Regions from separate parts of the Escherichia albertii genome, predicted to be linked through region 2. Evidence: predicted binding sites of a transcription regulator. Region 2 holds the regulator's gene; each other region holds the start of a gene.

Region 1 (3,285 bases), 2.1 Mb from region 2:
ATTTCACATCTGACTTAACAAACCGCCTGCGTGCGCTTTACGCCCAGTAATTCCGATTAACGCTTGCACCCTCCGTATTACCGCGGCTGCTGGCACGGAGTTAGCCGGTGCTTCTTCTGCGGGTAACGTCAATGAGCAAAGGTATTAACTTTACTCCCTTCCTCCCCGCTGAAAGTACTTTACAACCCGAAGGCCTTCTTCATACACGCGGCATGGCTGCATCAGGCTTGCGCCCATTGTGCAATATTCCCCACTGCTGCCTCCCGTAGGAGTCTGGACCGTGTCTCAGTTCCAGTGTGGCTGGTCATCCTCTCAGACCAGCTAGGGATCGTCGCCTTGGTGAGCCGTTACCTCACCAACAAGCTAATCCCATCTGGGCACATCCGATGGCAAGAGGCCCGAAGGTCCCCCTCTTTGGTCTTGCGACGTTATGCGGTATTAGCTACCGTTTCCAGTAGTTATCCCCCTCCATCGGGCAGTTTCCCAGACATTACTCACCCGTCCGCCACTCGTCAGCAAAGAAGCAAGCTTCTTCCTGTTACCGTTCGACTTGCATGTGTTAGGCCTGCCGCCAGCGTTCAATCTGAGCCATGATCAAACTCTTCAATTTAAAAGTTTGATGCTCAAAGAATTAAACTTCGTAATGAATTACGTGTTCACTCTTGAGACTTGGTATTCATTTTCGTCCGAGGACGTTAAGAATCCGTATCTTCGAGTGCCCACACAGATTGTCTGATAAATTGTTAAAGAGCAGTTGCGACGCGGCTTTCAGCTCACTGTCGCGAGGTGGCGTATATTACGCTTTCCTCTTTCAGAGTCAACCCCGAATTTCAGGATTTTTCTCTTCAACCGAACCGGCTGTTTGTGTGAAGTGATTCACATCCGCCGTGTCGATGGAGGCGCATTATAGGGAGTTCCCGCGCATCCGCAATAGAAAAATTGCAGAAAAATGACTGACTGCTGCATTCCCCAGCAAAACCCCGCTTTATACCTTTTTACGCACAGAGTTATCCACAATCATCAATGTAATTTCTGTATTTTCCCCCACGGTAACCTCTGTCAAAATTGTGATCACCATTGAAAGAGAAAAATTCGCGAGCGTTGCGCAAACGTTTTCGTTACAATGCGGGCGAAAAATAAGGATGCCCCGTTAGGGGCGTTAGCTGAGTTTTTCGCGAAAAATTCAGCTAACGCTCTCTGTAATAGTCAAATCCAGGGGATTTACCATGCAACAACGTCGTCCAGTCCGCCGCGCTCTGCTCAGTGTTTCTGACAAAGCCGGTATCGTCGAATTCGCCCAGGCACTTTCCGCACGCGGTGTGGAGTTGCTGTCTACAGGGGGCACTGCCCGTCTGTTAGCAGAAAAGGGTCTGCCAGTGACCGAAGTTTCCGATTACACCGGTTTCCCGGAGATGATGGATGGACGCGTGAAGACCCTGCATCCGAAAGTGCATGGTGGCATTCTGGGCCGTCGCGGCCAGGACGATGCCATTATGGAAGAACATCAGATCCAACCTATCGATATGGTGGTTGTTAACCTGTATCCGTTCGCCCAGACCGTTGCTCGTGAAGGCTGCTCGCTGGAAGATGCGGTTGAGAACATCGATATCGGCGGCCCAACCATGGTGCGCTCCGCCGCCAAGAACCATAAAGATGTCGCTATCGTGGTGAAGAGCAGCGACTACGACGCCATTATTAAAGAGATGGATGACAACGAAGGATCGCTGACGCTTGCAACCCGTTTCGACCTCGCCATCAAAGCCTTCGAACATACCGCCGCCTACGACAGCATGATTGCCAACTACTTCGGCAGCATGGTTCCGGCTTACCACGGTGAAAGCAAAGAAGCCGCCGGTCGCTTCCCACGCACGTTGAACCTGAACTTCATTAAGAAGCAGGATATGCGTTACGGTGAGAACAGCCACCAGCAGGCGGCCTTCTATATAGAAGAGAACGTGAAAGAAGCCTCTGTTGCCACCGCAACCCAGGTTCAGGGTAAAGCCCTCTCTTATAACAACATCGCCGATACCGATGCGGCGCTGGAGTGCGTGAAAGAGTTCGCCGAGCCAGCATGTGTGATTGTGAAGCACGCCAACCCTTGCGGCGTGGCTATCGGCAATTCCCTTCTTGATGCTTACGATCGCGCGTACAAAACCGACCCAACCTCCGCATTCGGCGGCATTATTGCCTTTAACCGCGAGCTGGATGCTGAAACCGCACAGGCCATCATTTCTCGTCAGTTTGTCGAAGTGATCATTGCACCGTCCGCCAGCGAAGAAGCCCTGAAAATCACCGCCGCCAAGCAGAACGTACGCGTTCTGACCTGCGGTCAGTGGGGCGAACGTGTTCCGGGCCTTGATTTCAAACGCGTTAACGGCGGTCTGCTGGTTCAGGATCGTGACCTGGGGATGGTTGGTGCAGAAGAACTGCGCGTTGTCACCAAACGCCAGCCGACCGAACAGGAACTGCGTGATGCGCTATTCTGCTGGAAGGTAGCGAAGTTCGTTAAGTCTAACGCCATCGTCTATGCCAAAAACAATATGACCATCGGGATTGGCGCGGGCCAGATGAGCCGCGTGTACTCCGCAAAAATCGCCGGTATTAAAGCGGCCGATGAAGGTCTGGAAGTGAAAGGTTCCTCGATGGCCTCTGACGCGTTCTTCCCGTTCCGCGACGGTATTGATGCCGCCGCCGCTGCGGGCGTGACTTGTGTTATCCAGCCTGGTGGTTCTATCCGTGATGACGAAGTGATTGCCGCTGCCGACGAGCACGGTATTGCGATGCTCTTCACCGACATGCGCCACTTCCGCCATTAATGGAGCAATAGATGAAAGTATTAGTGATTGGTAACGGCGGGCGCGAGCACGCGCTGGCCTGGAAAGCGGCGCAGTCGCCGCTGGTTGAGACTGTGTTTGTTGCTCCGGGTAACGCAGGCACTGCACTGGAGCCCGCGCTGCAAAACGTTGCTATCAGCGTGACCGATATCCCGGCACTGCTGGATTTCGCGCAAAACGAAAAGGTAGATCTAACCATCGTCGGCCCGGAAGCGCCGCTGGTGAAAGGCGTGGTTGATACCTTCCGCGCCGCCGGGCTGCAAATCTTCGGCCCAACCGCAGGTGCCGCGCAACTTGAAGGTTCGAAAGCGTTTACCAAAGATTTCCTGGCCCGCCATAAAATCCCTACGGCGGAATACCAGAACTTCACCGAGGTAGAACCTGCGCTGGCGTATCTGCGTGAGAAAGGCGCGCCAATCGTCATTAAAGCTGACGGTCTGGCTGCCGGGAA
Region 2 (3,285 bases):
CAAACCCGCCAGCCAGACTAAAAATCTTTTCCCAGGTTGCATGTATATTCTCTAAATTCTTCAATTAAACACCGCCGCAAAGTGTAGGGAGTGAAATTCCTGTTGTGAAACGGTAATATTTGATGACTGGTTTCAAAAATTTTGCAGGCAAACTATGTGGTCAGAATATTCTCTCGAAGTTGTTGATGCGGTAGCGCGAAATGGCAGTTTTAGCGCTGCAGCCCAGGAGTTGCATCGCGTTCCTTCCGCTGTCAGCTATACCGTGCGTCAACTGGAGGAGTGGCTGGCGGTGCCGCTTTTTGAGCGCCGTCACCGTGATGTGGAATTGACCGCTGCCGGAGCGTGGTTTTTAAAAGAGGGGCGTTCTGTTGTCAAAAAAATGCAGATCACCCGCCAGCAATGTCAGCAAATTGCCAACGGCTGGCGCGGACAGTTAGCCATCGCGGTGGATAATATTGTCAGGCCAGAGCGTACTCGTCAGTTGATCGTTGATTTTTATCGCCACTTTGATGACGTCGAGCTTCTGGTTTTTCAGGAGGTATTTAATGGCGTCTGGGATGCGCTTTCCGACGGGCGTGTCGAACTGGCGATTGGCGCGACACGAGCGATTCCGGTCGGAGGACGTTATGCCTTCCGTGATATGGGGATGTTAAGCTGGAGTTGCGTTGTCGCCAGCCATCATCCACTGGCGTCTATGGCGGGGCCGTTCAGCGATGATACGTTGCGTAATTGGCCGTCATTGGTGCGCGAGGACACCTCACGAACGTTGCCAAAACGTATTACTTGGCTGCTGGATAACCAAAAAAGACTTGTAGTGCCTGACTGGGAGTCGTCAGCAACGTGTATTTCCGCTGGATTGTGTATTGGCATGGTGCCGACGCATTTCGCCAAACCGTGGCTTAACGAGGAGAAATGGGTAGCACTGGAACTGGAAAATCCATTCCCTGATTCGGCATGTTGTCTGACCTGGCAGCAGAATGATATGTCACCAGCATTGACCTGGCTGCTGGACTATCTGGGGGACAGCGAGACTCTTAATAAGGAGTGGCTACGGGAACCGGAAGAGGCTCCCGTAGTGAACGATTAGCGACGGTAGTCGCGGAACGGGCCGTCAGCTACGGAGCGGCGTTCAATAAGGCGTGGATGAACTTCAATGGACTGCGGTTCTTCGCGTTTGTTGACGATACGATCTAACAGCATGTTGAATGCCGTTTCACCCAGTGAATCTTTCGGCTGATGGATAGTAGTCAACGCCGGGGTAAAATAACGAGCGTTGCGCACATTATCATAACCGATCAGCGAAACATCCTGCGGCACGCGCAGACCCATTTCGTCAGCGGCGCAGAGTGCGCCCATCGCCATAATATCGCCACCACAGAAGACGGCAGTAGGGCGGTGTGATTGCGACAGGATTTGCTGCATGGCGCGATAACCGGATTCCGGCTCAAAGTCACCTTGTACAATCCAGTTTTCCGGCACCTTGATCATGGCTTCTTCCATTGCCTTCATAAAGCCAGCCAGACGGCCAGCACCGGTGTTGCGCTCCAGAGGGCCAGGAATAACGCCGATTTCGCGATGGCCGCGTTCAATCAGATAGCGTCCAGCCATGTAGCCGCCTTCAAACGCGTTATCGATGACCGCATCGGTAAAATCTGCTTTTGCTTCCCCCCAGTCCATCACCACCATCGGAATATGACGGTACTCTTCCAGCATTGCCAGTAGCGGTTCTGGATACTCAGAACACATAACCAGAAGGCCATCAACGCGTTTTTGCGCCATCATCGACAGATAGGCACGCTGTTTCTCAAGATTGTTCCACGCATTACCCAGAATCAGGGTATAGCCTTTCTGGAAGCAATTTTTTTCAACTGCTTCAATAATTTCGGCAAAATAGGCCGCTTCGCTGCTGGTCGCCAGCAAACCGATAGACTTGGTGTGGTTAACCTTCAGGCTACGCGCCACCGCGCTAGGGGAATAGTGTAATTCTTTAATCGCTGCCCACACGGCATTGCGCGTTTCTTCAGCGACGAAACGTGTTTTGTTAATTACGTGTGATACAGTTGTAGTGGAAACGTTTGCTCGTTTCGCTACATCTTTTATTGTTGCCATTCCATTTCACTCCAGACCCTAACTTCAGCTCCTGCAAAATCGCAAGGTAAACGTTTGCCTTTACACACCTTACGCACAACAAAAATGTTGCGGTACGCCGAAAAAACGACACGGAGCGTCAGAAAGGGGTCAATGGCCAGTACGCAAATAGTATAAGCGTGGAATTTTGGCCGATCTTGACGAAAAGGGGAAGTGGTAAAAGCACTTATCATAATAAATGCCGGGAGATTTTTTCATCGCAGTGTGTAAAAATGCGTAATATCACTTTTTGTGTGGTAATAAGAAAGGAGAAAACTTGATGAGCACCGACCTTAAATTTTCACTGGTAACAACTATTATCGTTCTGGGTTTGATCGTGGCCGTGGGTCTGACAGCCGCGCTGCACTGATTTCCTCCCGAGGGAGCTTATGTTCCCTCACATCCTCTTTCCTTTGTTAGCAAAATGACCGAGCGTTCAGTTAATGGTTTTGTTACTGCTGATGTTTGTGTCAGCCAGAAAATGACCCGAAGCAGTTGGTGTTGCCAACAGTTAATAAAACAAAAACGCAGAAGGCGTACCTTCTGCGTTACAGGTTACTGATAAAATGCAATTTATTGCGCCGGATACACTGTTAACGCCTCATTTGCGCAGGACTGATTAGCGTAGTGCATCAGGCAATGTTGCATTTGCCATCAGTGATTATGCGGCGAGATTTTTCGCCACGAACGCCCAGTTCACCAGCGCCCAGAAGTGTTCCAGGTAGCCAGGGCGAGCATTGCGATAATCGATGTAATAAGCGTGTTCCCAGACATCAACGGTCAGCAGCGGAGTTGCATCGGTGGTCAGCGGAGTTCCGGCGTTAGAGGTAGAAACGATAGCCAGTTTGCCGTCGCTATTTTTCACCAGCCAGGTCCAGCCGGAGCCGAAGTTTTTGATGGCAGCATCAGTAAACTGTGCTTTGAAATCGGCAAAGCTGCCAAAAGACGCGGCGATAGCGTCAGCCAGTTCACCTGTCGGTTCGCCACCCGCGTTTGGCGCCAGGCAGTTCCAGTAGAAAGTGTGGTTCCAGACCTGGGCAGCGTTGTTAAATACGCCACCTTCAGAGCTACGAATAATCTCTTCCAGTGATTTACCTTCAAACGCGGTGCCTTTGATCAGGTTGTTCAGATTAGTGACGTAAGTCTGATGATGTTTGC
Region 3 (3,285 bases), 960 kb from region 2:
CAGACGCCATGGAAGACGCCGCGCCGCCGCCAAGACCGATATTCATCGCCGGGCCGCCAAGAACGACCAGCTTCGCACCAACGTTGATCTCGCCTTTTTGTACGTGATCGGCACGAATGTTGCCGATCCCGCCCGCCAGCATGATCGGTTTGTGATAACCGCGCAGCTCTTCGCCGTTGTGGCTGTTCACTTTTTCTTCATAAGTACGGAAGTAGCCGTTCAGTGCCGGACGACCAAATTCGTTGTTAAATGCCGCGCCGCCCAGCGGGCCTTCGGTCATGATGTCCAGCGCGGTGACAATGCGCTCAGGCTTACCAAAATTCTCTTCCCACGGTTGTTCAAAGCCGGGAATACGCAGGTTGGAAACGGAGAAACCAACCAGACCGGCTTTCGGCTTCGCGCCGCGCCCGGTGGCGCCTTCATCGCGAATTTCGCCGCCGGAACCGGTCGCCGCACCCGGCCACGGAGAAATTGCCGTCGGGTGGTTGTGAGTTTCGACTTTCATCAGAATATGCGTCGGTTCCTGATGAAAATCGTAGCGGCCCGTTTCGTGGTCAGCAAAGTAGCGGCCCACTTCGGAACCTTCCATCACGGCGGCGTTATCTTTATAAGCAGAGAGAACGTGATCCGGCGTGGTTTCGAAGGTATTTTTGATCATCTTAAACAGCGATTTCGGCTGCTGTTCACCGTCGATAATCCAGTCGGCGTTAAAAATCTTGTGGCGACAGTGCTCGGAGTTCGCCTGAGCGAACATATAAAGCTCGATGTCGTTCGGGTTACGACCAAGCTTAGTGAAAGCATCTTGCAGATAGTCAATTTCATCATCCGCCAGTGCCAGACCGAGACGCAGGTTAGCATCAATCAGTGCCTGACGGCCCTGCCCCAGCAAATCAACGCTGGTGACCGGAGTTGGCTGATGATGAGCAAACAGTTGTTCTGCATCATCTAAAGCAAAAAAGACCGTTTCCATCATGCGGTCATGCAGTTCAGCGGTAACCTGCTGCCATTGCTCATTGGTCAGCGTACCGGCTTCTATATAGTAAGCAACACCGCGCTCAAGGCGATTAACCTGCTGCAGCCCACAGTTATGGGCGATATCAGTCGCTTTCGAAGACCAGGGAGAGATGGTGCCAGGACGCGGAATCACCAGCAGGAGTTTGCCTTGCGGGACGTGGCTGGCGAGTGCCGGACCATATTTCAACAGGCGCTCAAGTTGCGCGTGCGCTTCTTCGTTTAACGGCCCATTGAGGTCAGCAAAATGGACATACTCGGCGTAAATGTTGTGAACCGGGAGCCTGGCAGCCTGAAAACGCGCCAGCAGTTTGTTGATTCGGAATGCCGACAGTGCAGGCGAACCACGCAGAATTTCCATCATAAGTCTCTCGTCTTCTAAGCTTTCGGTGTACCCAAGGGGGGGAAACGGGCGTCATTATAAAGAATCTGATGCGCCGACGAAACCGTTTGCGTGGAAATAAAATCACCATCGTGAATTAGCAACGCGTGCCGCCAATGACTGTAATAAGTTGCCAACTGACGCAGGTTTACGCAAAATGCCGCTCATTTATGATTAGACCTTTCTTTAGTACTACGATTTTTCAAGCTGGGACGCGCACGACACAGAGAATTAACTAATTGAAAAAATTAAAGATTAATTATCTGTTCATCGGCATTCTGGCACTGCTCCTCGCGGTCGCTCTCTGGCCATCCATTCCCTGGTTTGGTAAAGCCGACAACCGTATCGCCGCCATACAAGCGCGGGGAGAGTTGCGTGTGAGCACTATCCATACTCCCCTGACTTATAACGAAATCAACGGTAAACCTTTTGGCCTGGATTACGAACTGGCGAAACAGTTTGCCGATTACCTCGGCGTAAAACTGAAAGTGACCGTGCGGCAAAATATCAGCCAGCTTTTTGACGATCTCGATAACGGTAACGCCGATTTGCTGGCAGCAGGGCTGGTCTATAACAGTGAGCGAGTAAAAAATTATCAGCCCGGCCCTACCTATTATTCCGTGTCGCAACAACTGGTTTATAAAGTGGGTCAGTATCGCCCGCGTACGCTGGGCAACCTGACGGCGGAACAACTGACTGTCGCGCCAGGGCACGTCATTGTTAACGATCTGCAAACGCTGAAAGAGACTAAGTTCCCGGAATTAGGCTGGAAGGTAGACGACAAAAAAGGCTCTGCGGAGCTAATGGAAGATGTCATCGAAGGCAAGCTGGATTACACCATTGCCGATTCTGTCGCTATTAGCTTGTTTCAGCGCGTTCACCCGGAACTCGCCGTGGCACTCGATATCACCGATGAACAACCGGTGACCTGGTTTAGCCCGCTAGATAGCGATAATACACTTTCCGCCGCCCTGCTCGACTTCTTCAATGAAATGAATGAAGACGGTACTCTGGCACGCATTGAAGAGAAATATCTCGGGCATGGCGATGATTTTGATTACGTCGATACACGTACATTTTTACGCGCCGTCGATGCCGTTCTGCCGCAGTTAAAGCCGTTATTTGAGAAATACGCCGGGGAAATTGACTGGCGTTTACTGGCGGCAATTGCCTATCAGGAATCACACTGGGACGCGCAGGCGACTTCGCCCACGGGTGTGCGCGGCATGATGATGTTAACCAAAAATACCGCGCAAAGTCTGGGGATTACCGATCGCACCGATGCCGAGCAAAGCCTCAGCGGCGGCGTGCGTTATTTACAGGATATGATGAGCAAAGTACCGGAGAGTGTACCGGAAAACGAACGCATTTGGTTTGCGCTCGCCGCCTACAATATGGGCTACGCACACATGCTGGATGCCCGTGCGCTAACGGCAAAAACGAAAGGAAATCCTGACAGTTGGGCCGACGTAAAACAACGTCTGCCCTTGCTGAGCCAGAAACCTCATTACAGCAAGCTAACGTACGGCTATGCACGCGGTCATGAAGCTTACGCTTATGTAGAAAACATTCGTAAGTATCAAATTAGCCTGGTGGGTTACCTGCAAGAAAAAGAAAAGCAGGCGACAGAAGCAGCGATACAACTGGCGCAAGATTATCCGGCAGTATCGCCAGCTGAATTGGGTAAAGAAAAATTCCCCTTTCTCTCGTTTCTTTCCCAGTCATCATCGAACTATCTGACACACTCTCCTTCGCTGCTGTTTTCCAGGAAAGGAGGTGAGGAGAAACAAAATTAATCCGCAGATTGCTGACAAAGAGGGCTTTGTTCATGCCGGATGCAGCGTGAACGCCTTATCCGGCCTACATTCAATACATTGCAGAGATTACACTGG

The links. Region 2 encodes PurR, which represses purine synthesis genes. Its sites were predicted from a motif close to CANGCAAACGTTTGCNTG; they were not measured.
Region 1: purH (bifunctional phosphoribosylaminoimidazolecarboxamide formyltransferase/IMP cyclohydrolase) is a predicted target of PurR. The motif match lies at 1,103-1,120, and genes of this name have one in related genera.
Region 3: purL (phosphoribosylformylglycinamidine synthase) is a predicted target of PurR. The motif match lies at 1,451-1,468, and genes of this name have one in related genera.

The regions. Positions count from the first base shown of each region.
Region 1 covers NZ_CP117568.1:3,287,818-3,291,102, reverse strand. The annotation lists rRNA gene PS053_RS16015 (16S ribosomal RNA) at 1-610, opposite strand, end outside; gene purH (bifunctional phosphoribosylaminoimidazolecarboxamide formyltransferase/IMP cyclohydrolase) at 1,227-2,816, shown strand; gene purD (phosphoribosylamine--glycine ligase) at 2,828-3,285, shown strand, end outside.
Region 2 covers NZ_CP117568.1:695,742-699,026, reverse strand. The annotation lists gene punC (purine nucleoside transporter PunC) at 1-42, opposite strand, end outside; gene punR (DNA-binding transcriptional activator PunR) at 155-1,087, shown strand; gene purR (HTH-type transcriptional repressor PurR) at 1,084-2,109, opposite strand; gene cydH (cytochrome bd-I accessory subunit CydH) at 2,408-2,497, shown strand; gene sodB (superoxide dismutase [Fe]) at 2,789-3,285, opposite strand, start outside.
Region 3 covers NZ_CP117568.1:1,652,044-1,655,328, forward strand. The annotation lists gene purL (phosphoribosylformylglycinamidine synthase) at 1-1,375, opposite strand, end outside; gene mltF (membrane-bound lytic murein transglycosylase MltF) at 1,633-3,189, shown strand.